DNA from 4 places in the Streptomyces sp. NPDC001231 genome. Region 2 is predicted to be linked to each of the others. Evidence: riboswitches for the same ligand, from Rfam matches in the RefSeq annotation. Region 2 holds a riboswitch; each other region holds the start of a gene.
The links. Region 2 has a riboswitch for cobalamin ahead of ACFY3J_RS21095 ((2Fe-2S) ferredoxin domain-containing protein). Riboswitches for the same ligand answer to the same signal wherever they lie in the genome.
Positions count from the first base shown of each region.

Region 1: linked by a shared signal. The riboswitch ahead of ACFY3J_RS00310 (prenyltransferase/squalene oxidase repeat-containing protein) and the one ahead of ACFY3J_RS21095 ((2Fe-2S) ferredoxin domain-containing protein) in region 2 are both predicted to bind cobalamin.
Region 3: linked by a shared signal. The riboswitch ahead of ACFY3J_RS16610 (CbtB-domain containing protein) and the one ahead of ACFY3J_RS21095 ((2Fe-2S) ferredoxin domain-containing protein) in region 2 are both predicted to bind cobalamin.
Region 4: linked by a shared signal. The riboswitch ahead of ACFY3J_RS33485 (ribonucleoside-diphosphate reductase subunit alpha) and the one ahead of ACFY3J_RS21095 ((2Fe-2S) ferredoxin domain-containing protein) in region 2 are both predicted to bind cobalamin.

Region 1 is NZ_JBIAXS010000001.1:56,378-63,714, forward strand. It holds gene ACFY3J_RS00285 (hypothetical protein) at 1-38, shown strand, start outside; gene ACFY3J_RS00290 (prenyltransferase) at 92-1,165, opposite strand; gene ACFY3J_RS00295 (methyltransferase domain-containing protein) at 1,162-1,905, opposite strand; gene ACFY3J_RS00300 (glycosyltransferase family 4 protein) at 1,899-3,344, opposite strand; gene ACFY3J_RS00305 (TetR family transcriptional regulator) at 3,563-4,186, shown strand; TPP riboswitch at 4,186-4,361, opposite strand; cobalamin riboswitch at 4,487-4,615, shown strand; gene ACFY3J_RS00310 (prenyltransferase/squalene oxidase repeat-containing protein) at 4,725-5,945, shown strand; gene ACFY3J_RS00315 (SCO2322 family protein) at 5,942-6,586, shown strand; gene ACFY3J_RS00320 (CbiQ family ECF transporter T component) at 6,579-7,337, shown strand, end outside.
Region 2 is NZ_JBIAXS010000016.1:187,507-194,843, forward strand. It holds gene ACFY3J_RS21065 (NUDIX domain-containing protein) at 1-694, opposite strand, end outside; gene ACFY3J_RS21070 (helix-turn-helix domain-containing protein) at 940-1,761, shown strand; gene ACFY3J_RS21075 (DUF397 domain-containing protein) at 1,758-1,943, shown strand; gene ACFY3J_RS21080 (hypothetical protein) at 2,167-2,421, shown strand; gene ACFY3J_RS21085 (maleylpyruvate isomerase N-terminal domain-containing protein) at 2,723-3,493, opposite strand; gene ACFY3J_RS21090 (Fpg/Nei family DNA glycosylase) at 3,659-4,552, shown strand; cobalamin riboswitch at 4,512-4,635, shown strand; gene ACFY3J_RS21095 ((2Fe-2S) ferredoxin domain-containing protein) at 4,696-5,094, shown strand; partial or broken gene ACFY3J_RS21100 (acyl-CoA dehydrogenase family protein) at 5,478-5,627, shown strand; gene ACFY3J_RS21105 (enoyl-CoA hydratase/isomerase family protein) at 5,624-6,700, shown strand; partial or broken gene ACFY3J_RS21110 (FMN-binding negative transcriptional regulator) at 7,084-7,337, shown strand, end outside.
Region 3 is NZ_JBIAXS010000012.1:46,588-53,924, reverse strand. It holds gene ACFY3J_RS16630 (hypothetical protein) at 1-256, shown strand, start outside; gene ACFY3J_RS16625 (PLP-dependent cysteine synthase family protein) at 377-1,519, shown strand; gene ACFY3J_RS16620 (MDR family MFS transporter) at 1,516-2,772, shown strand; gene ACFY3J_RS16615 (aminotransferase class V-fold PLP-dependent enzyme) at 2,824-3,936, opposite strand; cobalamin riboswitch at 4,143-4,285, shown strand; gene ACFY3J_RS16610 (CbtB-domain containing protein) at 4,322-4,540, shown strand; gene ACFY3J_RS16605 (CbtA family protein) at 4,562-5,329, shown strand; gene ACFY3J_RS16600 (histidine phosphatase family protein) at 5,553-6,125, opposite strand; gene ACFY3J_RS16595 (DeoR/GlpR family DNA-binding transcription regulator) at 6,128-6,898, opposite strand; gene ACFY3J_RS16590 (MFS transporter) at 6,988-7,337, shown strand, end outside.
Region 4 is NZ_JBIAXS010000038.1:13,032-20,368, forward strand. It holds gene ACFY3J_RS33460 (extracellular solute-binding protein) at 1-1,244, opposite strand, end outside; gene ACFY3J_RS33465 (GntR family transcriptional regulator) at 1,707-2,471, shown strand; gene ACFY3J_RS33470 (DUF3311 domain-containing protein) at 2,615-2,905, shown strand; gene mctP (monocarboxylate uptake permease MctP) at 2,902-4,512, shown strand; gene ACFY3J_RS33480 (GNAT family N-acetyltransferase) at 4,591-5,097, shown strand; cobalamin riboswitch at 5,143-5,297, shown strand; gene ACFY3J_RS33485 (ribonucleoside-diphosphate reductase subunit alpha) at 5,420-7,337, shown strand, end outside.

The DNA of each region.
Region 1 (7,337 bases), on a different contig from region 2:
TCGGCCACGCCGTCGCCAACCGGATGCACCGGCACTGACGGCGGCGGGCCGCACCAGACCGGGCCGGGCCGGCCCGGTCTGACGAACGGCGTCAGCCGCAGCAGTCCGTGTCGAGGCCCCGCGGCAGGCGGTCGCCCGCCGCGAAGACCGTGCAGGTGGCCTCGTGGCCGCCGAGCGCGGCCACCGCGAGCAGGAGGGAGCCGGCGGTCCACGTGGTCAGTTCGCGGGGCCACACGGCGTCGTCCTCGAAGACGTAGCCCGTCCAGTACAGGCCGGTGTCCGGGTCGCGCAGGTGCTGGATGGACTGGAGCACGGCCAGGGCGTGGTCGGATTCGCCCATCGCCCACAGGGTCAGGGCGAGTTCGGCCGACTCCCCGCCCGTCACCCATGGGTTGGGGACGACGCAGCGCACCCCGAGTCCGGGCACCACGAAGCGGTCCCAGCTCTCCGTTATGCGCGCCTTCGCCTCCGCGCCGGTCAGCGCGCCGGCCAGCACCGGGTAGTACCAGTCCATGGAGTAGCGGTCCTTGTCCAGGAACCGCTCCGGGTGCGCGCGGATCGCGTGCCGGAGCGCGCCGACCGCCAACTCCCAGTCCGGTTGCGGCTCTTCACGCTGCTCCGCGATGGCCAGCGCACAGCACAGCGCGTGGTGGACCGAGGAGCACCCGGTCAGCAGCGCGTCCGCGGTGTCCGTGCCGTCGTCCTCCCGCTTCCAGCCGATCTGCCCGCCGGGCTGCTGGAGCCGCAGCACGAACTCGATCGCCGCGTACACGACCGGCCACATGCGGTCGAGGAAGGTGTCGTCGCCCGTCGAGAGGTAGTGGTGCCAGACCCCTACGGCCGTGTAGGCGACGAAGTTGGTCTCCCGGCGGCGGTCGGTGACGTCGTCGTGCGCCCCGTCGGCGTAGGCCGCGTACCAGGAGCCGTCCTGGAGTTGGTGGCGGGCCAGCCATGCGTAGGCACGTTCGGCGGCCTCGTGCTCGCCGGCCGCGTCCAGCGCCATCGCCGCCTCGACGTGGTCCCACGGGTCGAGGTGGTGCCCGCGGAACCACGGGATCGCCCCGTCCTCCCGCTGGACGGCGAGTATGCCGCGTACGGTCGCGGCGGCCTGCCCGGCGGTGAGGACCCCGGGCAGGACGAGGTGTTCTGTCCGGGGAGTCGTCACGCCTCGGCGCCCCCGGCCGTGGCGGGCAGCCGCGGCTTGGTCGCGTACGCCACGAAGCTCTTGCCGATCAGTGGGTTCAGCGCCTGCTCGGCCACCCGGGTGGCCAGCGGCTTCTTCATGATGTCCCAGACCAGCAGCTTGTGGTACGCCCGCACCGGCAGCACCTGGTCGTTGTCGACGCCGAACGCGCACTTCAGCCACCAGTACGGTGAGTGCAGCGCGTGCGCGTGATGGGTGCCGTAGGGCTTCAGGCCCGCCTCGCGCATTCTGCCGAGGAGTTCGTCGGCCTTGTAGATGCGGATGTGGCCGCCCTCCACCTCGTGGTAGGCGTCGGACAGGGTCCAGCAGACCTTCTCGGGACCGTAGCGCGGCACGGTGACCGCGATCCGCCCGCCCGGCCGGAGCACCCGGACCATCTCGGCGAGGACGCCCTTGTCGTCGGGGATGTGCTCCATCACCTCGGAGATGATGACGACGTCGAAGGAGTCGTCGGGGAAGGGCAGCGCCAGCGCGTCGCCCTCCACGGCGGTCGCGGTCGCCCCTTGCGGCGCCTCCCCGGCCTCCTTCATCGCCGCGAACCACTTGGCGACCTCGCGGATCTCCTCGCCGTTGCGGTCCAGCGCCACGACCCGGGCCCCGCGCCGGTAGCACTCGAACGCGTGCCGGCCGGCACCGCATCCGAGGTCCAGCACGCGGTCGCCCGGGGCGAGCGGGAACCGGGAGAAGTCGACGGTCAGCACGTGGCCCTGCTTTCTCGGTTGAGGTCGGCGTCGGTCGTGGTGGCGCCGGTCCGCGCGGGGCCGGCGCCCGGGGCGCCCGCGCCACGGCCGACGGGGGTGCCCGCGCGGGAGCGGGCGAGGGCCTCGCGGTACCGGGCCACGGTCCCCTCGGCGGCGCGGGCCCAGGTGAAGTGCCGCAGGACCCGCTCACGCCCGGCCCGGCCCAGCCTCAGGCGCAGCTCCGGGTCTGCGAGCAGCCGGCTGAGCGCCGTGGCCAGCGCCCCGGCGTCGCCCGGCGGCACGGCCAGGCAGGTCTCGCCGTCGCGTCCGGCGACCTCGGGGACGGCGCCCCCGGTCGTGGCGACCAGCGGAGTGCCCGTGGCCATGGCCTCGGCCGCCGGCAGGGAGAAGCCCTCGTACAGCGACGGCACGCACGCGACCTCGGCCGAGCGGACCAGGCCGACCAGTTCGGCGTCCGAGATCCCCTTGACGAACTCGACGGCGCCTTCGAGGCCGTAGCGTTCGACCGCCAGCGCGACCGGGCCCTGCTCGGGTCGCTTGCCGACGACGACGAGGTGCGCGGCGGGGTGCTCGGCGCGCACCTTCGCCAGCGCCTCGACGAGGAACACCAGCCCCTTGAGCGGCACGTCCGCGCTGGAGGTGGTCACGATCCGGCCGGGCACCTGCCGCACGGCCGGATCGGGTGAGAACAGGTCGGTGTCGGCGCCGATGTGCACGACGTGGACGCGGTCCTCGCGCACGCCGAGGTGGTCGACGATCTCCTGGCGGGAGGTGCCGGAGACGGTGAGCACGGAGGGCAGCCGGCGCGCGACGCGCTTCTGCATACGGGTGAAGGCGTACCAGCGCCGTACGGACCAGCGCCGCTGCCATCCCTCGGCGGCGTCCAGCTCCAACTTCCGGTCCACGGTGATGGGGTGGTGGATGGTGGTGACCAGCGGCGCGCCGACGTCCCCCAGCAGCCCGTATCCCAGGGTCTGGTTGTCGTGGACGATGTCGAACTCCCCGCGCCGGGCGCGCAGATGGCGGCGGGCGCGCAGCGAGAAGGTCAGCGGCTCGGGGAAGCCGCCGGCCCACATGGTGGCGACCTCCAGCGCGTCGATCCAGTCGCGGTACTCGTCGCGCTTCGGGGTGCGGAAGGGGTCCGGCTGCCGGTAGAGGTCCAGGCTCGGCAGCTCGGTCAGGCGCAGCCGGCCGTCGGGGCCGTCGCCGGCGATCTCACCAAGGGTGTCGAGGGTGTCGAGAACGGGGTAGGGCTGGGCGGCGATCACCTCGACCCGGTGACCGAGGCGGGCCAGTTCGCGCGAGAGGTGGCGTACGTAGACGCCCTGGCCGCCGCAGAACGGGTTTCCCTTGTAGGTGAGGAGCGCTATGCCGAGCGGTCGCTCGCCGTCCACTGCCAGGTCCGCCGGGGACCCCGCCTGACTGGGCTCAGCGGTCACTCCGGCCCCCCTTCTGGCTGCACTGTCCCGCGAGATTACGTCGGGACGCTAATCTAGAACAAGTTTCAGACTTGATCGTTCAGGAGGCTCCGAATCTACCGGCAGGTAGCCACGCTGTGAGCAGCGGATCGGGTGATTCGCACCACGGCCCGCGCCACCGCCCGCGGTCCGGTCCCCCTGCCGGCCCCTGCCTCACCGACTGTCACGGAACGGGATCCATGCCTGCGCGAGCCAGTACCTCCCGGTCGGCCTCACCGCCCCTCACCGAGCGGCAGGAGGCCCGTCGCCGCCGCATCCTGCGCGCGAGCGCGCAACTGGCCGCCCGGGGCGGCTTCGACGCCGTGCAGATGCGGGAGGTCGCGGAGTCCTCGCAGGTGGCCCTGGGCACGCTCTACCGGTACTTCCCGTCCAAGGTCCACCTGCTCGTCGCCACGATGCAGGACCAGCTGGAGCGCCTGCACGGCACGCTGCGCAAGAACCCGCCGGCCGGCGAGAGCGCCGCCGAGCGGGTGGCGGAGACCCTGATGCGCGCCTTCGGCGCCCTCCAGCGCGACCCCCACCTCGCGGACGCGATGGTCCGCGCGCTGACCTTCGCGGACCGCAGCGTGAGCCCGGAGGTCGACCAGGTCTCCCGCCAGACCACCGCGATCATCCTGGACGCCATGGGCCTGGAGGAGCCCACCGCCGAGCAGCTCTCCGCGGTCCGCGTGATCGAGCACACCTGGCTCTCGGCCCTGATCACCTGGCTCTCGGGCCGCGCCTCCCTCGCCCAGGCGAAGGCCGACATAGGGACGGCATGCCGTCTGATCGACCTGACCACGCCCGCCGTGGCGCACGAATAGGACCTACGAGACGGGTTCCCTTCGCCGGTATTACCCGGATCAGGTAATGGGGGTCGCCTTCGGGTCCGACTGCTACCTTCCGGCCTCTCAGCCCGACCGTCGACGTCGGCCTCAGCGGATGCCGTAGCGTCTCGCCAAAGTCGGCTACTCCGGTTGAACTCCCTCACTCGCCTCGTAGGCCACTTACAGAATAAATCCTCCCGCACCGGATGGAACCCCCCAATCCGAAGATTTTTTCAGTTTCTCCCGCGCCGGACGAGACGGGCATCGGCCACCCCTCGGGGCCTTTCCGGTAGGCCGGTAGAGTGACCGGGTCGTCATCACACCCGTTCGGGGGGAAGCCGGTGGAAATCCGGCGCTGACCCGCAGCCGTGAGCCGTCCCGCGAGGGCGGCGAGCCGGAATGCCCGGGACGGGACGTGACCGGCTCATGCGTGTCGGCAGTCCGCCGGCGCATCGCACCGTCGAGGTATACGGAGCCGAGCCGCCGGGGTGTCCCGTGCTGTCCGGCTCCCCGCAGGGAGAGGCACCCGCCGATCATGAACTTCCGCCGCAGCGCCGCGGCCCTGGCCGCCGCCGTCGCCGTGATCGGCAGCGCGGCCCCCGCCGTCGCAGACACGTCCGCCGGCCCGTCCCCGTCGTCGCCGGCTCTTCCGGCGGGGCTCTACGGCACGACCGACCCCCAGTACGACGGCGTCTGGCGCCAGTCCCTGGCGCTGCTCGCGCAGCACACCGTGGATGTGCGGCCCGCCGCCAAGGCCGTGGACTGGCTGACCGGACAGCAGTGCGCCGACGGCTCCTTCGCGGCCTTCCGCGCCGAGCCGGGCAAGGCCTGCGACGCCAAGCTGATGGTCGACACCAACAGCACCGCCGCCGCCGTGCAGGCCCTCGCCGCGCTCGGCGGCCACGACACGGTCACCGGCAAGGCGGTGTCCTGGCTGAAGTCCGTGCAGAACAAGGACGGCGGCTGGGGGTACACGCCCGGCGGGCCCAGCGACACCAACTCGACCTCGGTCGTGATCGGCGCGCTCGCCGCCGTCGGGCAGAAGCCGGAGAGCGTCGTCAAGGACGGCAAGTCCCCCTACGACGCCCTGCTCACCTTCGCCCTGCCGTGCTCCGGCGACGGGGCGGGCTCCTTCGCCTACCAGCCGGACAAGAAGGGCAAGCTCGCCGCCAACGCGGACGCCACGGCGGCCGCCGTCGTCGCCGCGCTCGGGCAGGGCATGGCCCCCAAGGGCAACGCCAAGGGCGCCGAGGCCCGCTGCGAGGACTCGGGCAAGCCCAGCCCCGACCGGGCCGCGGCCAACGGCGCCTCGTACCTCACGCAGGCCGTCGCCAAGGACGGTCACCTCACCTCCTCCCTCCCCGGTGCCACCGACCAGCCCGACTTCGGCAACACCGCCGACACGGTCGTCGCCCTGGCCGCGCAGAGCGGGCCCGCGCAGGCGCAGAAGCCGCTGAAGTGGCTGGAGAAGAACTCCGAGGCGTGGGCCAAGCAGAGCGGACCCGCCGCCTACGCCCAGCTCGTCTTCGCCGCGTACGCGGCCGACGCCGACCCGCATGACTTCGGCGGTGTCGACCTGGTCGAGCGGCTCAACGCGACCGGGCCCGCCCCCGAGTCCGTCGGCAAGGAGGGTGCCGGGGACATCGCTAAGGACAACTCCACTTACGGAGTCTGGTGGACCGTCGGCGTCTTCCTCGTCGCGGGCATCGGCATCGGGTTCCTGCTGAGCGGCCGGAAGAAGCAGGGGCAGCCGTGACACGCGGCCTCCGGGCGCTCGGCGCACCGCTGCTCGCCGCCGCGCTCCTGCTGGTGGCCGGTGCCGGTCAGGCGCAGGCCACCGGCTACCGGTACTGGTCCTTCTGGGACCGCGACGGCGGGAAGTGGACGTACGCCACCGAGGGCCCGTCGACCGCTCGTCCGTCCGACGGCGACGTCCAGGGCTTCCGCTTCTCGGTGAGCGAGGACTCCCAGGACGCGAGCAAGCCGCGCGGGACGGCCGACTTCGAGGCCATCTGCGTCAAGACGCCCGCCGAGAAGGGCAGCAAGCGGGTGGCGCTCGTCCTCGACTTCGGCGTCCAGGCGGACGCCCCGGCCGGCGAGACCCCGCCGGCGCCGCGCACGGTGTGCGCCCGGGTGCCGTCCGACGCGACCACGGCGGAGGCCCTGGCGGCCGTCGCGAAACCGCTGCGGTACGACGCCAACGCCCTGCTGTGCGCCATCTCCGGCTATCCGCAGAAGGGCTGCGGCGAGCAGGTGACGGCGGGCGGGAGCGAGCAGCCGGCCGCGGACGAGCCGCGCGAGGAGGGCCCCTCGGTGGGTCTCCTCGCCGGAGGTGCCGTGGTGGTCGTACTGGGCGCGGCGGCGGTCTGGCAGGCGCGGCGGCGCAGGGATGCCTGACGCCGTGCGGGACCGCGGGCGGGCGGGCCGCTCCGGCGGCGCACCCGCCCGCGGCTCCGCCGGTGTCCACGCGGGCGCCTGGTGGCTGTGGGCGCTGGCCCTGGGCACCGCGGCCACCCGCACCACCAATCCCCTGCTGCTCGGCCTGCTGCTGGCGGTCTCCGGCTACGTCGTGGTGAGCTGCCGCCCCGACACGCCGTCCGCCCGGTCCTACACCGCCTTCGTCCGGCTCGCCCTCGCCGTCCTCGTCATCCGCCTCGTCTTCGCCGTCGTGCTCGGCTCGCCCATTCCCGGCTCGCACGTGATCGTCTCCCTTCCCGAAGTCCCCCTGCCGCACTGGGCGCAGGGCATCCGCCTGGGCGGCCGGGTCACGGCCGAGGCGGTCGTCTTCGCCCTGTACGACGGTCTGAAGCTGGCCACGCTGCTGGTCTGCGTCGGCGCCGCGAACGCCCTCGCCGCGCCCGCCCGGCTGCTGAAGTCCCTGCCCGGCGCCCTGTACGAGACCGGGGTCGCCGTCGTCGTCGCGCTCACCTTCGCCCCGCACCTGGTCGCCGACGGGCGGCGCCTGCGGGCCGCCCGCCGGCTGCGGGGCCGCCCCGACCGGGGTGTCCGCGGGCTGGTGCAGGTCGGACTGCCGGTCCTGGAGGGCGCGTTGGAGCGTTCCGTCGCCCTCGCCGCCGCGATGGACGCCCGCGGCTACGGCCGTACCGCCGAGGTCGCCCCCGCGGTCCGCCGGACCACTGCCGCGCTC
Region 2 (7,337 bases):
TGGTCCTGTGCTGGCGTCGGGCTTGGACGAGTTGGAGTATCACGGGGTTGTCGGGTTCCGGTGCGGTGAGGAGTTCGACCCCTTCCACCCGGAAACCGTGCTCGGACAGGAGGTCTTCCCAGAGCTGCGGAGTGAGCACCCACATCCGGGTGGGGATGGGCTCCCCGTCGCGCAGCCGGATCAATTCCTGCCGGGACACCACCTCGTTGGACGGTCCTTGTGCGTCGGCGTCGGTGTGGAGGGCGGAGAAGACGAGGGGCGCGCCGTCGACCAGTCCGTCCCGCAGGGCCGGCAGCAGGTGGTGCGGGTCGATGCAGGCGAAGGTGCGGATGCCGTAGGCGGCCTCGTACGGTTCCGCGCGACGCAGATGCTCGGCGACGTCACCGCAGAAGAAGCGGACTCCGGGCTCGCTGCCGTGAGCGTTCACTGCGCGCTGGTGCTGGGTGGGGGACAGGTCGACGCCATCCACGAGGGCGCCGTAGTCGCGGGCCAGGTGGACGGCGTGGTGTCCGGGACCGGATCCCACGTCGAGGATCCGCTTGCCGCGGATGTCCCCGAGGATCTCGGCTCCGGGACCCACACCGGGCCAGAATCCCCAGTCGATGCGGTCCGGTACCGGCGGTGAGTAGCCGTAGTCCAGCTGGCGTTGACCGTAGATCGTCCAGCTCTGTTCGTATGCGGGGCGTGCCGTCAAAGAAGGACTCCAAGTCAGCTTCGTCGCAGCGATGGCCAAGCTCAAGAGTCTCAAGAATCGCTGATCGTGACCGCAAGTGACGCCACCGCAGTGTCTGTCCCGGTCTCGCGCGGATGCTGTCCCGCTGCCCGTACAGGCCGTCCTGTACTGGTTCCAGCCGTGCCAGGCACGTAACCACTGCTCAAGGTCGAGCCGTTGTACTCGTTGCAAGAGGTGACGCGGGTGTGACAAGGGGGTCGTCATTCATGGCAAGTGGCAGTGCGCTGGATTCGTCCGGCAGTATGAAGGCGTTCGGGGCGGCCCTGAAGGTCTTCCGGGAACGGGCCCTGCTGACGCAGGAGCAACTGACCGAACGGCTCAACTACTCGCATGCCTCGGTCGCTTCGGTCGAGCAGGGCCGGCGGATGCCCACCGCTCACTTCATCGAGCGGGCGGAGGAGGCACTGGAGTCGTTCGGCGTGCTGCGCGCGGTGGCCCGGCACGTGGGACGGCAGCGGGGGCTGGCGGTCTGGTTCCGGGAGTGGGCGCAGTTGGAGGAGACGGCGGTCAGCCTGTGCACGTACGAGTGCCGGGTCGTGCCGGGGCTGCTCCAGACCGAGGCCTACACGCGCGCGGTGATGCTCAACGTGCCGCCTCCACCCACGGAGGAGCAGTTGCAGGAGCGGATCGCCGCCCGGCTGGCGCGGCAGGACCTGTTGACGCGCAGGCCGCCGGTCGCGTTCAGTTTCATCGTCGAGGAGTCGGTGCTGCTGCGGCACACGGGAGGTGAGGAAGTCACCCGGGAACTGCTCGACCACCTTCTCGTCCGCACGGAACTGTGGAACGTGGAGCTGCAGATCATGCCTTTGCGGCAGCCCTACCACGCGGGTACGGACGGGCCCATGCAGCTGCTGGAGACCCCGGAGCGCCAGTGGCTGGGGTATTCGGAGGGGCAGAAGACCGGGCAGCTGGTTTCCGACCGGGAAGCGGTGAGCGTCATGCAGATGCGCTATGCCAAGATGCGCTCGCAGGCTCTGTCCCCCGCGGACTCGGCCGAGTTGTTGCAGCGGATGCGAGGAGCGCTATGAACACCAACAGTGAGCTGGAATGGTTCAAGAGCAGCTACAGCGGGTCCGAAGGCGACAGCTGTGTGGAAGTCGCCCTCGCTCCCGGAGCCGTGCACGTACGCGACTCCAAGCAGAGTGACGGGCCGCGATTCGGGGTCGCCTCCTCGACGTGGGCGGATTTCCTCGGTTTCGTGGCGGAGTAACCGTGTGTTGTGGGCCGCAGCCTCTCGCTGCTGCACCACTTCACGGTCTGGAGGGACGGACGACGACCTCGCTGCCCAGTGGTGTGTAGCCGGCTGCGAGGAAAGCCCGAAGGGATCGAGCGTTGCCTGGGGCGACAGCGGCGAAAACCGGCTCACCGGCGGGGAGCAAGGTGAGCGCGTCACGCAGGAGGGAGCGACCGAGCCCAGCCGCACTGCTACCAGGGTGGTTGAGTTCAATGCTTATCTCGCGCCGTCCAGCCAGGCCGTCGGCCAGTGTGACAAGGCCGCGTTCATCTCCGTAGACACGGACGTCGGTACGCAAAGCCCGAGCACGGCGAACACGTGGGTGGTCATCGACATCAAGACGTTCGGGCAGGCGGCGAGGGGCCGGCGAGCCACGCGCGACGAGTGTGACGTCGACGCTGTCGATCCACCCCTCGCGACCGGCGAGGTAACGCAGGAAACCAGGAGCCATTGAAGCCCCGTAACCGTCTGGTCCGTGAGCCTGGACGTCGGAAGTGGACAGGGCGGTGGCGATCACGGCGTGCCCGGTGAAGGCGACCGAGCACTCCAGCCCACCCGGCAGGGGCGGAAGAACTGTTACGCGGCCGTCTGCAGGCGGGAAGCGTCCGTCGGCAGCATTGAGGAACATGCCCAGCAGTGGGTGAGACTCGGCCATGACGGTCCACCCTACGAGGGGCTGTTCGCCGTGGCAGCCACACCCGTTGGGTGAAGCGCCGGCAGGCCGTGGGCCAGGTCGGCCCGAAAGCAACGATCGCTCAGTAGCCGCCCAGGAGGGTCCGTACCCTGCGCAACGCCTCCGGGCCCGCGGTGCTGTGACAGCGGGTGGGTTCGGCGGGGCGGCGGCCCCACAGCAGCAGGACGCGGGTGGCCGCGTCGCTCTTGAGCGTGGCCGGGCCCTCGGGGGCGGCGAACCGGATCGTGCCGCCCTCGGCGTCGGCGGTCACCACGATGTCGTCCGTGCCCGGGGTGCGCAGGCGGCCCTCGACCCGTCCCCCGGGCCCCAGGTCCAGACCGGCGCGGCCCCGGACCAGCAAGGGACGGCCGACCGACACCACGCTGTGCTCGGTCATCCACGGCTCGCTGAGGGACTGCACGGCCGTCCGGTCGTCGCCGGTCAGGTCCCAGCGGTGGAGGATCATTTCCTCACGCATGTGTTCCGCGAAGAAGGGGACCTTCACGGAACGGCCGGTCCACATCACCTCGGTGTCCGGGGAGAGGTCCTGCGCGGCGGCCGCGGCGATCTCGGTGAGCTGTTCACAGTTGGTCATGAACGCCGCCCAGAGCTCGGCGTCCGACATCCGCCGGTAGGGAGCCTCGCGCTCGAAGCTCCTGGTCTCCACCGGTGTGCCGGCGAGGAATGCTCGCAGCACGCGGGCCAGTACCTCGGCGTTCCCCGTCTGGTGGACCAGGACGTCACGCACCGTCCACACCTCGCACCACGTGCCGTCGTCGGGCCTTCGGCCCTGCACGGCGTGGACGAAGGGAGCCAGCTCGGGCAGCGTGTCGTCGACCTCGGACGGGATCACGGGCCATGGGTATCCCGGTCGAGCCGTCCGTCGAACCGGCGAGCGTCCGATCGGAGGCATGACGCCTCGGAGCAGGGGGCCGAGCGCGTGGGCTCGTCCTCCACGGGTACCCGTCAGCGCGTACGGCGGTCTGACGACCGTACGACGAAGAGCCCGGACGCGCGCATGCCCGAACTGCCGGATGTCGAGGGATTCCGCGAGGTGCTGATGACCTGCGGCCGGCAGCGGTGTGTCACGGACGTCGAGGTGCGGGACACCGGGGTGCTGCGGGGTGTCAGCGCGCAGCGGTTCCGGAGGGGGCTGAAGGGGAGGCGTCTGGGGGAGGGGTGGCGGCACGGCAAGTGGTTGTTCGTGCCGGTGGATGACGGCGGTCGCGTACTGGTCTGGCATTTCGGTATGACGGGATCGTTGCGGTGCTGTGCCCCGGACGAGCCCCTCGCACCGCACGACCGCATCGTGCTGACGCTCGACGACTCCCGGCACCTGCGCTACCGCGATCAACGCAAGCTCCAAGGTGTGCAGTTGGCCGACGACGCACAGGTCGCACGGATCACGGACGGTCTGGGGCCCGACGCCCTCACACTGAGCGGAGCGGAATTGCGGAAGCTGCTGTCGGGACGACGGCGTGCCATCAAGAGCGCGCTGATGGACCAGTCCGTGATCGCGGGCCTCGGGAACCTCCTGTGCGACGAGATCCTCTGGCGGGCCCGGGTGGCACCGCGGACCCCGGCACGGGACCTGAGTGATCCGCGCTTCGGCGTATCCACGCGGGGATGGGCCGGGTCCTTGAGACATCCGTGCGCGCCGGGTGCGTGCCACCGCGTCGTTCCTGGCTCACCGGGCACCGGGACGACCGCGAGCCGACATGTCCTCGCTGCGGGTGGCCCCTGTGCTCGAACCGCGTCGGCGGACGCCGCACGGTCTGGTGCCCCCAGTGCCGGCAATGAGCGAAGCGACCGTTCCCCAGTGAGCGAACGGCAATGGGATGATGGTCGGCGACATAAGGCGACGGCGGTCCGAGGAAGCCGGTGTGAATCCGGCGCGGTCCCGCCACTGTGACCGGTGAGCGAGTTCCGGAAGGCCACTGCCCCCGCCCGGGGTGGGAAGGCGGGACGAGTGACGACCCGGGAGCCAGGAGACTCATGCGGTCGCCTCCTCGATCGACACCGGGGCGGATCTCCCCGGGAGGGGAGTGGTGCGGCGTGTCCGAAAAGCCGACGGACGAGGCGCCGGACGGTGCCGTGGCGGGGAGCGGTCCGGTGCCGTGCCGGGTCGTCGTGTGCCGGGACTGCTGCTGCGGCAGCCCCAAGGTGGCCGGGGTCGATCACGCGGCGCAGACCGCGCGGCTGCGTGCGGAGGTGCCGGTGCGCATCTCCGACTGCCTCGACGTGTGCGAGCAGGCGAACGTCATCGTGGTCCAGCCGTCCGCCGCGGGCCGGACCGCCGGTGCGCGACCGGTCTGGCTCGGGCTCGTCAACGATGCGGACGCGACCGAGGACATCGTCGCCTGGGTACGCGCCGGTGGCCCGGGAGTGGCTCCCCTGCCGGACATCCTCGACCTCTACGCCATCACGCCGCCACGGCGTCCCACGGACTCCTGAGGCCCGCACGCGCGGGGAGGTCCGCACGCGCGGGGAGGTCCGCACGTGCGAGGAGGCCGACCGTCGTCACCGGCCGGGAAACGGGCGGGCCTCGGCCGGTGTGACTGCCTCGCCGGCCTGTACGCCGTGCAGGATCTGGGCGAGCACCTCCGCCCCGCGTACCACCCGTGGCCCCGGCCGGCCAACTGCTCCGACAGCCCGAGTTCGGCGACGATGTCGGTCGCGGCGGGCAGCAGGGAGACGATGCACATACCTCGACTGCAGGAGGCTCCAGGACCCGAGGACCGCGCGGATCCGCCGATTCCGACGCCCGGTGTGCACGGCGTGCACGGCATGCACGGCGTGATCGCGCCAACGCGCACCAGGAACTCGGTCGCCGACCGGCGCTCCAACCGCACGGGGGCTACGGCTACCTCGGCGAGTACGGCCTTGAGAAGATCGTCCGTGACCTGCGCGTCCATCAGAACCTGGAAGGAACCGACGAGATCATGCGTGTCATCGTGGCCCGCGGCCGGACGGAGGCGTTCGGATGACCGCCGCCGAGGAACCCGTCCTGTTCCACACCGACGGGCGGGCCGCCCACATCACCCTCAACCGGCCGAAGGCCCTCAACGCCCTCAACCGCGAGATGGTGCGCCGTATCGACGAGGCGCTGACGGCCTGGGAGCACGACCCGGCCGTGGAGACCGTGGTCATCACCGGCGCGGGGGAGCGCGGCCTGTGCGCGGGCGGTGACATCCGCGCCATCCACGACGACGTCCGCGACCGGGACGGCACCGCCTCGGCCGCCTTCTGGCGCGACGAGTACCGCCTCAACGCCCGTATCGCCCGCTACCCGAAGCCGTACGTCGCCGTCATGGACGGCATCGTGATGGGAGGCGGCGTCGGCGTCTCCGCGCACGGCAGCGTCCGGATCGTCACCGAGCGCTCGCGGATCGCGATGCCGGAGACCGGTATCGGCTTCGTCCCCGACGTCGGCGGCACCCATCTGCTGGCCCTCGCCCCAGGGGAACTGGGCACCCATCTCGCGCTGACCGGTGCGCAGATCGGCGCCGGCGACGCCGTGCTCTGCGGGCTCGCCGACCACTACGTGCCGTCAGCGGCCCTGCCGGCCCTCGTCGACGACCTCGCAGGCACGCCCGTACGGGAGGTGCTGGCGCGCCATGCCCGACCGCTGCCGCAAGGGGAGTTGGAGGCGCAGAGGGAATGGATCGACCCCTGCTATGCCGCCGGGACGGTCGAGGACATCCTGGGCCGGCTGTTCGACCACGGCGAGCCCGCCGCCAAGGAGGCGGCCGAAACCCTGCTCACCAGGTCACCGACCGCCGTGAAGGTCACCCTGGCCGCCGTGCGCCGCGCCCGCCGTCTCGGATCGCTGGAGCCGGTCCTCGACCAGGAGTACCGCGTCTCCTGCGCCGCCCTGAGCAGCCCCGACCTGGTGGAGGGCATCCGCGCCCAGGTCATCGACAAGGACCGCGACCCGCGTTGGTCCCCCAAGACCCTCGCCGAGGTGACCGACGCCGACGTGAACCGCTTCTTCGCCCCGCTCGGCGACCGTGAACTGGGCCTCGCCGGCCCTGGCACCACCGCGGAGGCGGCCCGGTGAGCAGGACCGTGGCGTTCATCGGACCCGGGCACGTGGGCGCCTCGCCCGTGGCGTGACGACCACGCGGTCACGCCGGTGCCGGGCGGCCGTCGGCGGCGACGGGCCCCTCCTCGGCCACCCCGTGACGAAGCACCTGCGCCGAACCGAGCAGCGCCTCGACCACCTCCTCCAGGTCGAGTCGCTTCTCGACCGAGCGCAGGTGCGGCAGCCGCGCCGCGGTGCTGACCCGGGGAGGGTGCTGGGCCTGATGGCGCTGTCGGTGGAGGGCCGGCCCGCCGCCGTCCGCATATCCGTTCGTGCTCGACCGGCACGCCTGGCCCTACGGCAAGCCGCGCGGGCATCTGCCGCGGGGCAACCCGATCTGAGAGGCGCTCGCCGGCAACGTCGAGGTGGTGGTGGCGTTCCTGGGGCCCAGCGCCTACATCTCGCCCGACCACTACGCCAGCCGGCCGCACTTCCCCACCTGTGCCTGTGCGGCCGTGCACGTCATGGGACGGCCGCGGCTCCTGGACGATGTGCGCGCCCTGCGCCTGCTGGTCGACCTGATCGAGGATCAGGAGAGCAGGCTCGCGCCGAAGCGGCCCTGGTCGCTGCCACGTCGGGCGAGTGCGCTGTTCGACGAATATCTCCGGCTCAT
Region 3 (7,337 bases), on a different contig from region 2:
TCAGGGCCAGCACCGGGCGGACGTCCGGACCTCGGCCCCCGCACACGACAGCGGCGTGCACTGCTGGGACGGGGAGGAGCCGACGGCGCAACTCCCGCGAGACGCCTCCCCGGCCCACCCCGCGGTCCACGACGTCCTGACCGCCGACCACACCCCGGCAGCGCCGCTCCCGGCGCGAACCCCCACAGCCGCTCCCGAACCCGGCAACACCTCGCCCGGGCACGCGCGAGCCCTCTTCGGCGTGTGGCGGACCTGATCGGCCCCGCTGCCGAGCCCCGCCCCCGACGCGGGGAACGGCAGCCGATCGGTCCCGCCCTCTTCCCGCCCCCACACGACCGGCGGCCGTTCACGGTCCCGGCCGCAGGAGAAGCACGCCATGAACCACCCCATCCGCACCTCCGTCCCCGCCTGCCCGGCCCAGCTCCTGGCCGACACCAAACGCCCCATGCGCACACCCGCCGGACTGGTCGGCGACACCCCCGTGCTGTGGATCGGCGAGCCCTTCACGGCCGCCGGGCGCGGCTTCTGGGCCAAGCTCGAAGGCCACAACCCCGGCGGCATCAAGGACCGCACCGCCCTGCACATGGTCCGAGCCGCCCGTGAACGCGGCCGGCTGCTGCCCGGCGCCCGGATCGTGGAGTCGACCTCCGGCACACTCGGTCTCGGGCTGGCCCTCGCGGGCGCCACCTTCGCCCACCCCGTCACCGTCGTCACCGACCCGGCGATCGAACCGCTGATGACCGGCCTGCTCACGGCGTACGGCTCCGAAGTCGACGTCGTCACCACCCCGCACCCGGTCGGCGGCTGGCAGGAGGCCCGCCGCCACCGGGTCGAGGAACTGCTCGCCGCCCACCCGGACGCGTGGTGCCCCGACCAGTACGACAACCCCGACAACGTCGCCGCCTACGCCCCGCTCGCCCACGAACTCGTCGCCCAGCTCGGCCGCATCGACAGCCTCGTCGTCTCCGTCGGCACCGGCGGCCACTCCGCCGGCATCGGCTCCGTACTGCGCGGCTTCTTCCCGGGGCTGCGCGTGGCCGGGGTGGACACCACCGGCTCGACGATCTTCGGGCAACCCGCCGCGCCCCGCCTGATGCGCGGACTCGGCTCCAGCATCCACCCCCGCAACGTCGCCTACGACCTGTTCGACGAGGTCCACTGGGTCGCCGCGCCCGAGGCGGTGTGGGCGGCACGCCTCCTGGCCCGCGACCACTACGCCACCGGCGGCTGGAGCGTCGGCGCCGTCGCCCTCGTCGCCCGCTGGCTGGCCCGCACCCTGCCCGCCGAGGAGCGGATCGTCGCGGTCTTCCCCGACGGCCCGCAACGCTATGTCGGCACCGTCTTCGACGACACGTACTGCCGGGAGCACGGCCTCCTCGGCCACCTGCCCGCCGACGACCCGGAGGAGATCGGTGATCCGGGCGAACGGACCGTTTCCCGCTGGACCCGCTGCACCCGTGTCGTCGACCCGCTCGCCGCCGGCGACGGTGCCACGGAACTCGCGAGGGCCGGGCGATGAACGACCTGTGGCGGCAGACCCGCTCCTTCCCGCCCGCCGTACGGCTGTTGATGGCCAACCAGTTCGCCATCAACCTCGCCTTCTACATGCTCATGCCCTACCTCGCCGCCCACCTGTCCGACGGACTCGGCCTCGCCGCCTGGGCCGTCGGGCTCGTGCTGGGCGTGCGCAACTTCTCCCAGCAGGGCATGTTCCTCATCGGCGGCACGCTCGCCGACCGTCTCGGCTACAAAATCCCCATCATGGCCGGCTGCCTGCTGCGCACCGCCGGCTTCGGCCTGCTCGGCTGGGTCGACAACCTCCCCGCACTGATCGCCGCCTCCGCCGCCACCGGCTTCGCCGGTGCCCTGTTCAACCCCGCCGTCCGCGCCTACCTCGCCGTCGAGGCGGGCGAACGGCGCGTGGACGCCTTCGCCGCCTTCAACGTCCACTACCAGGCGGGCATGCTGCTCGGCCCACTCGTCGGGCTCGCCCTGCTCGCCGCCGACTTCCGCCTCGTGTGCACGACCGCCGCCGGCATCTTCGCCGTCCTCACCGTGCTGCAGTGGCGCGCCCTGCCCGCCCGGCGCGGCCACACGGCGGACACGGACCGGCAGGAGAGCGTGCTCGCGCAGTGGCGGACGGTCGTGTCCAACCGCCCCTTCCTGCTCTTCGCCACCGCCATGATCGGCTCCTACGTGCTCACCTTCCAGGTGTACCTGGCCCTCCCGCTGGCGGCGGCCGACGCCCTGGGGGCGAACGGCACGGCGGTCACCAGCGGGCTCTTCATCGTCTCCGCCGCGGTGGCCGTCGTCGGCCAACTGCGCCTGACCGGCTGGGCCAAGCAGCGGTGGCGACCCAGCCAGGCGCTGGTGCGGGGACTCGCCGTGATGGGGCTGGCCTTCCTGCCGCTCGCGCTCGCCCCGCACGGCTCCTCAGGAGCCGCGCTGGTCGCGCTGGTGACCGCGGTGGTCCTGCTCGCGGTGGGTTCCGCCGTGGTCTACCCGTTCGAGATGGACACCGTCGTCGCCCTGTCGGGCAACCGCCTGGTCGCCACCTACTACGGGCTCTACAACACCGTCTCCGGCCTGGGCATCACCCTGGGCAACCTCGTCACCGGCGCGCTGTGGGACTTCGCCCAGCGGCACCATGCCCTCTGGATGACCTGGACGGCCCTGACCGCCACCGGACTCGTCTGCGCCGCCTCGGTCGCGGCGCTCGCCCGGGCCGGCCGGCTCACCACCCAGGCAGAGCCCGAGCCCGCCCCCGCCTGACGGAAAGGAGGTCGCCGACCCGCGGGTTCAAGGTGTCGCCGACCCGCGGGTTCAACTCCCCAGGGACGACAGTGCGGTGGCGACCCGTTCGGCTGCCTCCGCCGGGGTCGAGGCGTGCGGGGAGAGCCTGAGCGAGTCGGTGCGCACGGTCGCGGTGACGCCTTCGGCGTGCAGCGCCTTGGCGACGAGGCACGGATCGTGGTCCGGCAGGGTGAAGGAGAGGATGCCCGCGCGCCGCGCCGGGTCGGCGGGGGAGAGGACGCGGCCGCCGCACGCCTCGACGACCTCGGTGAGTTCGGCGATCCGTGTGGCGATCGCGGATTCGATCGCGGCGACGGTGTGCCGCTCGACCAGGTCCAGCGCGGCCGCGAACGCGGCGGCCGTCACCGGGCTCAGATTGGTGATCGACCACCGCCGTGCGTCCGGGGCGGGCGGGTGCTCCGCTCCGTCGAAGAGGCCGACGTCCTCGACGCCCGTCCAGCCGGTGAGGACCGGCTCCAGGGATTCCAGGGCGCGGTCGGACAGCGTGGCGAAGCCGGTCGACCATCCGGCGCGCAGCCATTTCTGGCCGCCCGCGACCACCACGTCGGCGGCGTCCCAGGGCAGGGAGGCGACACCGAACGCCTGGATGGCGTCCACGATCAGCAGCCGGTCGGGCCCGATCGCCTCGCGCAGCGCCGCCAGGTCGGCACGGAACCCGGTGCGGAAGTCCACGGCGCTGACCGACACGGCCACGACGTCGTCGGTCAGCGCGGCGCGGACCAGATCGGGGGTGACTCCGGAGCCGGGTGCGGGGTCGATCCAGCGCGGCGTAGCCCGGCCCAGATCCGCGGAGCGGCGCCACGGGTAGTGGTTGGCGGGGAAGTCGGAGCGCGGCGCGAGGACCACGCCCTCTCTGATGCCGAGCGCGGCGTGGAACAGACCGGTGGACGCGTTCGGGAGGAGCACCGTGTGCCGGGCGTCGGTGCCGGCGAGGCGGGCGGCCGTGTCCCGCGCGGTCTCCTCCGCGCGCATCAGGGCGTCCACGGTGGTGTGGTCGGCGCGGGCGGACGCCTCCAGGGCGCGTGCGGTGGCGGTGACGGCGTCCCGGGAGGGCGGCCCGAAGCGTGCGAAGTCCAGGTACCCGGCGGGCGTGTCGAAGTGGGCGGCGTACGACGTGAGCACGGGGCTCGTCCCTCCGGGGTGGTGCGTGCGGATCGACTGGCGCGGCGGGCGGTGGCGCGGAGCTTGCCCGCGCGCATCCTGCCACAGCGCCGGAGTGTCTGATACACGGCTGCCGGGGCCCGCCGCGCTGATGGTGAGGTGATCCGTGAGCAGGTGGAGGCGGCTCGGTGGAGAAGATCACGTCCGTGGTCGCGGTCTTGGCCGGGCGCGCGGCACGCGATACCGTCTGTGCGATATCGACGACGGCACGACGGAAGCCGGTGGGAATCCGGCACGGTCGCGCCACTGTATGCGAACGCCCCCCGGGGTGTTCGTGAGTCAGACCCGTGGCTGTCGTCCTGTGCACCACCGAGATGGGACGCGAACTCCCAGAGGAGGTTCTGCCATGGCGCAGACCGTCGCTCAGCCGACCGCCACCCCCGCCGTTCCCGCCACGCTGCCGCTGAAGGCGATAGCTCCCTGGGCGGTCTTCTTCGGCGTTCTCATGCTGGTCCTGCTCTACTTCGTCGGCGCCGAGCAGGGCGCCACCTCCGTGTTCAGCGGCACGGACGTCCACGAGTGGGTGCACGACGCCCGCCACCTGCTCGGTTTCCCCTGCCACTGAGGCGAGGGACACCGCACGCTCATGAACTCCGCAACGGTAAGAAACCTTCTGGTACGGGGCATGCTCGCCGGCCTTGCCGCCGGTGTGCTCGCCCTGGCCGTCGCCTATTTCCTCGGGGAGCCGTTCGTCGACAAGGCGATCGGCCTCGAGGAGGCGCACTCCCATTCCCATTCCCACTCTCATGACGAGGTGGAAGTCGTCTCCCGTTCCCTCCAGTCCACCGCCGGTCTCGCCACCGGCGTCCTGGTCTACGGGGTCGCCTTCGGCGGCATCGCCGCGCTCGCCTTCTGCTTCGCACTGGGCCGCGTGGGCCGCTTCTCCCCGCGGGCGACCGCGCTGCTGCTGTCCGGCTGCGCGCTGCTGGCCGTGTACGTCGTGCCGTTCCTGAAGTACCCGGCCAACCCGCCCGCGGTCGGCCAGGAAGACACCATCGGCAAGCGCACGACCCTGTACTTCCTGATGATGCTGCTCAGCATCCTCCTCGCGATCGCCGCCACCATCCTGGGCAAGCGCCTCGCGCCCGCGCTGGGCACGTGGTACGCGACGGTGGCCGCGGTGGCCGCCTTCGCCGTGGTGATCGGGCTGGCGTACGCCTTCCTGCCCACCGTCAACGAGGTGCCGGCGGACTTCCCGGCCACCCTGCTGTGGCGGTTCCGGCTCTCCGCCCTGGCCACGCAGACCGTCCTGTGGGGCGGATTCGGGCTGCTCTTCGGCGAGTTGGCCGGGCGAATGCTGAACCCCAGGCCGGTGACGGCCACGACTGGGCGCGCGGTCCCGGCCGCGCACTGACCCCTTCGGCGCACGACAGGGCCCTTCGGAACCGTCCGGGGCCCTGTCGCGTTCCTCAGGGTGCCGCCAGCGGCTGTCCGAGCCGCAGATTCCAGCGGCCGGCCCGTCCACTGAACCCCAGGCCGGTGACGGCCACGACCGGGCGCGCGGTCCCGGCCGCGCACTGACCCCTTCGGTGCACGACAGGGCCCTTCGGAACCGTCCGGGGGCCCTGTCGCGTTCCTCAGGGTGCCGCCAGCGGCTGTCCGAGCCGCAGATTCCAGCGGCCGGCCCGTCCACTGAACTCCGTTGCCGTCAACGGAGGTACGTCCAGCCGCCAGAAGCCGGCCGCGGGCAGGCCCAGCACATGGACGACCGCGGCCCGTACGACCTCCGGCTCGACCACCGCGAGCGTACGGCCGTCGGTGTCCCGCGCGCTGTCCAGCCAGCGCCCGACCCGCTCGCACACGTCCCGCACCGACTCCCCGCCGTGCGGCGCGCGGTCGGGGTCGGCGAGCCAGCGACCCACCGCCTCCGGCTCGGTGGCCATCACCTCCTCCAGGGTCCGGCCCCGCCAGCGGCCCGCGTCCAGACCGGCCAACTCCCGTACCGCCACGCCGTCGAGGCCGAGCGCCGACGCGGTCTCCCGGCAGCGCGCGCTCGGGGACAGGAGCACGCGGGCGGCCGCGGGAAGTGACCCGGCAGCCGAACGGGCCCTGGCCGTCCCGCCGTCGTCGATCGAGTCGCCGTCGTCGAACCGGGCCTGCCGCAGCGACGGGCTCGTCGCGGGCGAGACGAGAGTGACTCGGCTGGTCAACTTCACTCCTGTCGCGCGGTGTTGACGGCCGTGCCCGCGGCGCGGATCGCGTCGACCTCGCCCGGTGGCGCGGAATCGTCGGTGACGAGGGTGTGCAGTCGCGAGACCGGCGCGACGAAGGCGTGCGCCGTACGGGACAGTTTGGCGCCGTCGGCCACGGCGAGCACGCGCCGGGCGGAGTCGATCGCGGCCCGCTTCACCGCCGCGTCGTCCAAGTCGTAGGCGGTCAGGCCCTGTTGTGCGGTCAGCCCACAGCAGCCGATGACAGCGGTGTCGAAGCGCAGAGCCGCCAGCGAGGCCAGTGTCAGGGGTCCGGTGAGGGCCCCCTCGCCCGGACGCGGCCGGCCGCCGGGCACGAGGAGGGTGGTCTGCCCGGGGCTGTCGGCGAGCGCGTCGACGGCCTGGAGCGACAGCGGCATCACGGTCACCCGCCGGCCGCGCAGTGCCCTGGCCACTTCCAGGCAGGTGGTGCCGCTGTCGAGGACGACCGTCTCCCCGTCGGCGATCATCGCGGCCGCGTCCGCGGCGATGCGCTGCTTGACCCGCGTGCCCTCCTGCGCGCGCAGGGGGAAGGGGGGCTCCTCGCCGCGCAGCAGCAGGGTCCGGGCGCCGCCCCGGAAGCGTTCCAGCACACCTTGGGTGGCCAGGGCCTCCAGATCGCGGCGGATGGTCATCTCCGAGGCCCCGGTGAGTTCGGCCAACTGGCCGACGCCGAGGCTGCCCGCCTCCCGCACCGCGTCCGTGATCTGCCTCAGACGGCCCGTGTTCCCCATGCGGCGATTGAACACCATGCGCCAGCAAACAGGAACACTGTGAGAAGCGGCGCTTTTCAAACAAGGTTCATGTTCGATACGTTCGCTCCATGGAGCGAACACTTCGCGCGGCGCGTCTGGCGACCTTCACGTACTTCATCCTCAACGGGACCCTGCTGGGGATGTGGATCGTGCAGATCCCGCCCATCGAGCACCGGGTCGGCGTCAGCCACGCCGTCCTGGGCGGCTTCCTGCTCCTGCTCGGGGCGGGCGCCTTCGTGGGGATGCAGCTGGCCGGCCCGGTCGCCGACCGCCTCGGCACCCGGATCGTCGTGCCCGCCTCCGGTGTCCTGTGCAGTGCCGCCCTCGCGCTGCCCGGACTGGCCTCCGAGCCGTGGATGCTCGGCGGAGCCCTGATCGTGCTCGGGTTCGCCAACGGCTGCCTGGACGTGAGTATGAA
Region 4 (7,337 bases), on a different contig from region 2:
ACCTGCTTGGCGGCCTCGGCCGTGGACTTTCCGTTCAGCACGGCGGTCATGTAGGCCTTGACCGGGTTCGGGTCGTTCTCCACCGCGGCCCACTCCGGGATCAGCGGCGTGGTGCCACCGCCCGCGGCGGCCGGGGCGGCGGCCTCGGCGACGGCGTTGCCCTGGAGGTTGCTCTGCAGCGACTCCTTGTTCGGGATGACGCCGTTCTCCTTGGCCAGCTGGCCCTCGTACTGGTCGGACAGGGCGATCTTCAGGAACTCCCTGGCCAGCTCCTGCTTCTTGCTGCCCGCGGCGACTGCGAGGTTGGAACCGCCGAGGAAGACACCCTCGGGCTTGTCGGCCGTGGCGCCCGGGATCGTGAAGTAACCGATCTCCTTCTCGATCTGCGGGTTGGCCTTGATCGCGATGCCGGCCTCCCAGCCCATGCCGATGAAGGCGCCGACCTTGCCCTTGGCGAAGACCTCGCCCTGCTGCGGGTGGGCCTCGTCCTTGTCCTTGGGCGCCTTGGACAGGGCCTGGAACTTCTTGTAGGTCTCCATGGCGGCGGCGACCTTCGGGTCGGCCAGGTTGGAGACGTACTTGTCGCCGTCCTTCTTCACCAGTTCGCCGCCCTCTCCGATCACCAGGCCGACGAAGTGGTACCAGTTCTGGCCGGGCAGGTAGATCGGCTCGGCGCCGGTCTTGTCACCGACCTTCTTGAGGTCGGCGTAGAACTCGTCGCGGGTCTTGGGGGTGTCCTTGATGCCGGCGTCGGCCCAGAGCTTCTTGTTGTAGAGGACGACGCGGTTGGCGAAGTACCACGGTGCCGCGTACTGCTTGCCGTCGAAGACGGACGAGTTGTTGAGAGACTCGGTCCAGTCGCCGCCGATCGAGGACTTCAGGTCCGCGAGGTCGGCGAGGCCGCCGGTCTTGGCGTAGGCCGGGGTCTGGGTGTTGCCGATCTCGAAGACGTCCGGCGGGTTCTCCTCGGACAGGGCGGTGGTCAGCTTCTGCTGAATGCCGTCCCACTGCTGGATCTCGAACTTGACCTTCGCCTTGGTCTTGGCCTCGAAGGCCGCGGCGACGTCCTTCTGCCACTGGTCCGGGGAGGAGCCGTCCATCACCCACACGGTGAGCGTCTGACCGGCGTAGCCGTCCTTGCCGCTCTTGGCCTTGTCCCCGTCGTCGCCCTTGCCGCCCCCACACGCCGCGATGGAGACCATCATGCCCGCGATACCGATCGCGGCTACCAGCTTGCGCTTCACGCCACCCTCCTCAGGGATGCCACAAACCCCCCTGCCTCCCCGCGGTTGAGCGACATCCGAGCGTCGGCGTAACCGCCCGTGGGGCCGGGACCTGGACCAATGGTGTAGACCAGTACGGGGAGCTTGGCCCAGACCAATAGGGCTGTCAAGAGTGCGCCGACCCGCTCAGGTGGTCCGTTATGGGACCGCGATATGCAGGGACCTTTCATTGTTCGTCCGGCAAAATGGACGCTCGCGTTCCACTGGACCAGTGGCGACCGTACGTCACCCGCCGGTCGCGCCGGCCAGGTGGACCACCGACCCTGGCCGGGGTGATGGACTAGACCAGCGGGAGTCACGACGGTATACAGAGGAGATCACGGAGCGTACGGGTGACCACCCGGCACGCGAAGCCGTGCCACGATGTGAGCCGGGGCCGACGGGACGTCGGCCGCTTCGGCACTGGAGCCGGGAAGGCGGAGCATGAGCACCGACGTCAGCAGTGCGGAGAACGAGGGTGGGGCGACCGTCCGTACCGCGCGCGTGCCCAAGTACTACCGCCTGAAGAAGCACCTGCTCGACATCACCCAGACGCTGCCGCCCGGCACTCCGGTCCCGCCGGAGCGGACCCTGGCGGCCGAGTTCGACACCTCGCGCACCACGGTGCGGCAGGCACTCCAGGAACTCGTCGTCGAGGGACGGCTGGAGCGCATCCAGGGCAAGGGCACCTTCGTCGCCAAGCCGAAGGTCTCCCAGGCGCTGCAACTGACCTCCTACACCGAGGACATGCGCGCCCAGGGCCTGGAGCCGACCTCGCAGCTGCTGGACATCGGCTACGTGACCGCCGACGACCGCCTGGCCGAGCTGCTCGACATCACCGCCGGGGGGCGCGTGCTGCGCATCGAGCGGCTGCGCATGGCCAACGGCGAGCCGATGGCCATCGAGACCACCCATCTTTCGGCCAAGCGCTTCCCGGCGCTGCGGCGCAGCCTGGTGAAGTACACCTCCCTCTACACCGCCCTCGCCGAGGTCTACGACGTCCATCTCGCCGAGGCCGAGGAGACCATCGAGACCTCGCTGGCCACTCCGCGCGAGGCAGGCCTGCTCGGCACCGACGTGGGCCTGCCGATGCTGCTGCTGTCCCGGCACTCCCTGGACCGCGAGGGCCGGCCGGTGGAGTGGGTGCGGTCGGTGTACCGCGGGGACCGCTACAAGTTCGTGGCCCGCCTCAAGCGCCCGCAGGAGTAAGGGTCTTGTGATGGCGTAAGAATCTCGTGGCGGTCCGCGGCGTGATGCGCACGAGGGATTCCGCACGTGTGACACCGTGACCTAGATTGCCTGCGCACCGCACGGACGCTCGCCGGTGATCAGCTAGGGGACGGAGTCGCCACATGTCGAATGCCCCGGAAGCCACCAGAGCGGTGGTGACACCCTTACGGGTCGTCATCGCCCTCTGCCTCGTCGCCCCCTTCGTGGCGCTGTTATGGGTGGGGTCGTACGCGAAGACGGATCCGGCGTTCATCGGGATCCCGTTCTTCTACTGGTACCAGATGCTGTGGGTGGTCGTCTCCGCGGCCCTGACGATGACCGCGTACCGGCTGTGGCTGCGTGACCGGCGCACCGCCCGAGCCGCCCGGACGGCCCGTACCGCCACGGCCGAGGACGGGGGTGCGGTGAAGTGAAGGACGGCGTCAACGGCGTCGCGCTCGGCGTCTGTGTCTTCTTCTTCCTGCTCGTCACCGTCATGGGCTTCCTGGCCGCGCGCTGGCGCCGTGCCGAGAACGAGCACAGCCTCGACGAATGGGGCCTGGGCGGCCGGTCGTTCGGCACCTGGGTGACCTGGTTCCTGCTCGGCGGCGACCTGTACACCGCCTACACCTTCGTGGCCGTGCCGGCCGCCGTCTACGCCACGGGCGCGGCCGGCTTCTTCGCGGTGCCGTACACGATCCTGGTCTACCCGCTGATCTTCACGTTCCTGCCGCGGCTGTGGTCGGTGTCCCACCGGCACGGATACGTGACCACCTCGGACTTCGTCCGCGGCCGGTTCGGCTCCAAGAGCCTGTCGCTGGCGGTGGCGCTCACCGGCATCCTCGCGACCATGCCGTACATCGCGCTCCAGCTGGTCGGCATCCAGGCCGTGCTGGACGTGATGGGCGTCGGGGGCGGCGACAGCACCCACTGGTTCGTGAAGGACCTGCCGCTGCTGATCGCCTTCGGTGTGCTGGCGGCGTACACCTACTCGTCGGGGCTGCGCGCGCCCGCGCTGATCGCGTTCGTGAAGGACACCCTGATCTACATCGTGATCGCGGTGGCCATCATCTACATCCCGATCAAGCTGGGCGGCTTCGGCGAGGTGTTCGCCAAGGCGGACCAGAAGTTCAGCGAGTCGGGGACGGGCGGTCTGGTGCCGGCGGCGGCCGGCCAGTGGACGTACGCCACACTGGCCCTGGGCTCCGCGCTCGCGCTGTTCATGTACCCGCACTCGATCACCGCGACGCTGTCCTCGCGCAGCCGCGAGGTGATCCGCCGCAACACCACGATCCTGCCGCTGTACTCGCTGATGCTGGGCCTGCTCGCCCTGCTGGGCTTCATGGCGATCGCGGCGGGCGTGCAGGTGAAGAACGGCCAGCTGGCCATTCCGCAGCTGTTCGAGAACATGTTCCCGGACTGGTTCGCGGGGGTGGCGTTCGCGGCGATCGCCATCGGCGCGCTGGTACCGGCGGCCATCATGTCGATCGCCGCCGCGAACCTGTTCACCCGCAACATCTACAAGGACTTCCTCCGCCCGCACGCGACGCCGAAGGAGGAGACCCGGGTATCCAAGATCGTGTCGCTGCTGGTGAAGGTGGGCGCGCTGGTCTTCGTCCTGACCATGGACAAGACGGTCGCCATCAACTTCCAGCTGCTCGGCGGCATCTGGATCCTGCAGACCTTCCCGGCCCTGGTCGGCGGCCTGTTCACCCGCTGGTTCCACCGCTGGGCGCTGCTGGCGGGCTGGGCGGTCGGCATGGTCTACGGCACGGTCGCCGCCTACGGGGTCGCCTCGCCGACGCAGAAGCACTTCGGCGGCTCGGCGAAGGAGATCCCGGGCATCGGCGAGATCGGCTACATCGGTCTGACGGCGTTCGTGCTCAACGCGGCCGTCGCGGTGGTCCTGACCTTCGTGCTGAGGGCGGTCAAGGCGCCTGAGGGCGTGGACGAGACCCGGCCGGATGACTACACGGCGGACGCCGGCGACCCGGACGTCGAGGTGGAACTCCCGCCGGCCACGGCGGCGGCCCCGCGCTGACAACCGGGAGGGGCACCCCACGGGCCGCCGGAGAAATCCGGCGGCCCGCCGCCGTGCCCGTGCGGCACACTCTGGCGCATGGACATCGTGATCCGGCCGGTGGAACCCGGCGAGTACGGCACCCTCGGTGAGATCACCGCCCAGGCCTACCTCCGGGACGGGCTCCTCGACTTCGGTGAGAGCGACGAGTATCTCGGCGAGCTGCGGGACGTGGCCAAGCGGGCGGCCGCGGCCGAGGTACTGGTGGCGGTGGCGGACGGGAAGGTGCTCGGCGGCGTGACCTTCGTCCCCGGCACGGGCCCCATGGCCGACCTAGCCGGTCCCGGGGAGACCGAGATACGGATGCTCGCGGTCGCGCACACGGCGCGAGGCCGAGGCGTCGGCGAGGCCCTCGTACGGGCCTGTCTGGACCGGGCACGGGCCGTGGAGGGCTGTGTCCGCGTGGTGCTGTCCACCCAGAGCGCCATGCACACCGCCCACCGCATCTACGAGCGCCTGGGCTTCGTCCGCACGCCGGGCCGGGACTGGAACCCCCTCCCGCACCTGGACGACATCATGCTGCTCACCTACGAGTTGACATTCTGACACGTTCCTGAAGCGACACGGCACAACATATGGGGGTGCCCGACTCACTCAGCACAAGATGTATGCTCGTGCTCACTGTCGCCGCAGGGGAATCCGGTGCGAATCCGGAACTGTCCCGCAACGGTGTACTCGTGCGCGTATGCCCCCATGGGCCGCCACGAGCGTCAGTCCGAGGACCTGCCGACAGTGCGCCCGGCCGTCCGGTCCGGGTGCCCTGACGTCCGGGCTTCGTGGAATGGGCCGGTGGACGCGGCGCCGCGTGCGCTCGTGTGCTGCCCCCTGCCCTCGGCGAGGCCCCGTGCCGAGCGAGGGAGAGCTCCACGTGACCATCGCGCCAGCAGACCCGGTTTCAGCCACAGCTCCGGAAACCGACGGTCCAGGTGCCGTACTGCTGCGGACCCTGACCGAGCTGACCGCCGACCTCCCCGACGCCGACCCCGGCCGGGTCGCCGCCGCCGCGCTGCGCGGCCGGTCGGCGCGGGCCGACGAGGCCGAGTTGCGCGAGCTGGCCACGGAGGCGGCCGCCGGGCTCATCTCCGAGGACCCCGCCTACTCCCGGCTCGCGGCCAGGCTGCTGACCCTCGCCATCCGCGCCGAGGCCGCCTCCCAGGGCGTCGTGTCCTTCACCGACTCCGTCGCCGTCAGCCACCGCGAGGGCCTTCTCGCCGACCGGACCGCCGAGTTCGCGCGCCGGTACGCCGACCGCCTCGACGCGCTGATCGACCCGGCCGCCGACGACCGCTTCGGCTACTTCGGCCTGCGCACCCTGCACAGCCGGTACCTGCTGCGGCACCCGATCACCCGCAAGGTGATCGAGACGCCGCAGCACTTCATGCTGCGGGTCGCGGCGGGTCTCGCGCAGGACGACACCGCGCGGTCGGTCGACGAGGTCGAGGCGCTCTACGGGCTGATGAGCCGCCTCGACTACCTGCCCTCCTCCCCCACGCTCTTCAACTCCGGTACGCGCCACCCCCAGATGTCGTCCTGCTACCTGCTCGACTCCCCCAGGGACGAGCTGGACTCGATCTACGAGCGCTACCTCCAGGTCGCCAGGCTGTCCAAGCACGCCGGCGGCATCGGCATCGCCTACTCCCGCATCCGCTCCCGCGGTTCGCTGATCCGCGGCACCAACGGGCACTCCAACGGCATCGTGCCGTTCCTGAAGACCCTGGACGCCTCGGTGGCCGCCGTGAACCAGGGCGGCCGGCGCAAGGGTGCCGCCGCGGTCTACCTGGAGACCTGGCACTCGGACATCGAGGAGTTCCTGGAGCTGCGCGACAACACCGGTGAGGACGCCCGCCGGACGCACAACCTCAACCTCGCGCACTGGGTTCCGGACGAGTTCATGCGCCGTGTGAACGCCGACGGGCAGTGGTCGCTGTTCTCCCCCGCGGACGTGCCGGAGCTGACCGACCTGTGGGGCGAGGAGTTCGACGCCGCGTACCGCGCCGCGGAGGCGCGTGGCCTGGCCAGGAAGACCATGCCGGCCCGCGACCTGTACGGCCGCATGATGCGCACCCTCGCGCAGACCGGCAACGGCTGGATGACCTTCAAGGACGCCGCCAACCGCACCGCCAACCAGACCGCGCAGCCGGGCCACGTCGTCCACTCCTCCAACCTCTGCACGGAGATCCTGGAGGTCACCGACGACGGCGAGACGGCGGTGTGCAACCTGGGTTCGGTCAACCTCGGCGCGTTCGTGGCCGGCGGTGACATCGACTGGGAGCGGCTGGACGAGACCGTCCGCACCGCCGTCACCTTCCTCGACCGCGTGGTGGACATCAACTTCTACCCGACCGAGCAGGCGGGCCGCTCCAACGCCCGCTGGCGGCCGGTGGGCCTGGGCGCCATGGGTCTTCAGGACGTCTTCTTCAAGCTGCGGCTGCCCTTCGACTCCCTGGAGGCGAAGGCCCTGTCCACCCGTATCGCCGAGCGGATCATGCTCGCCGCGTACGAGGCGTCCGCCGACCTCGCCGAGCGTGACGGCCCGCTGCCCGCCTGGGAGAAGACCCGTACGGCCCAGGGGGTGCTGCACCCCGACCACTACGACGTCGAGGTGACCTGGCCGGAGCGCTGGGCGGCCCTGCGCGAGCGGATCGCCGCCGTCGGCATGCGCAACTCGCTGCTGCTCGCCATCGCCCCGACCGCCACCATCGCCTCGATCGCGGGCGTGTACGAGTGCATCGAGCCGCAGGTCTCCAACCTCTTCAAGCGTGAGACGCTCTCCGGGGAGTTCTTGC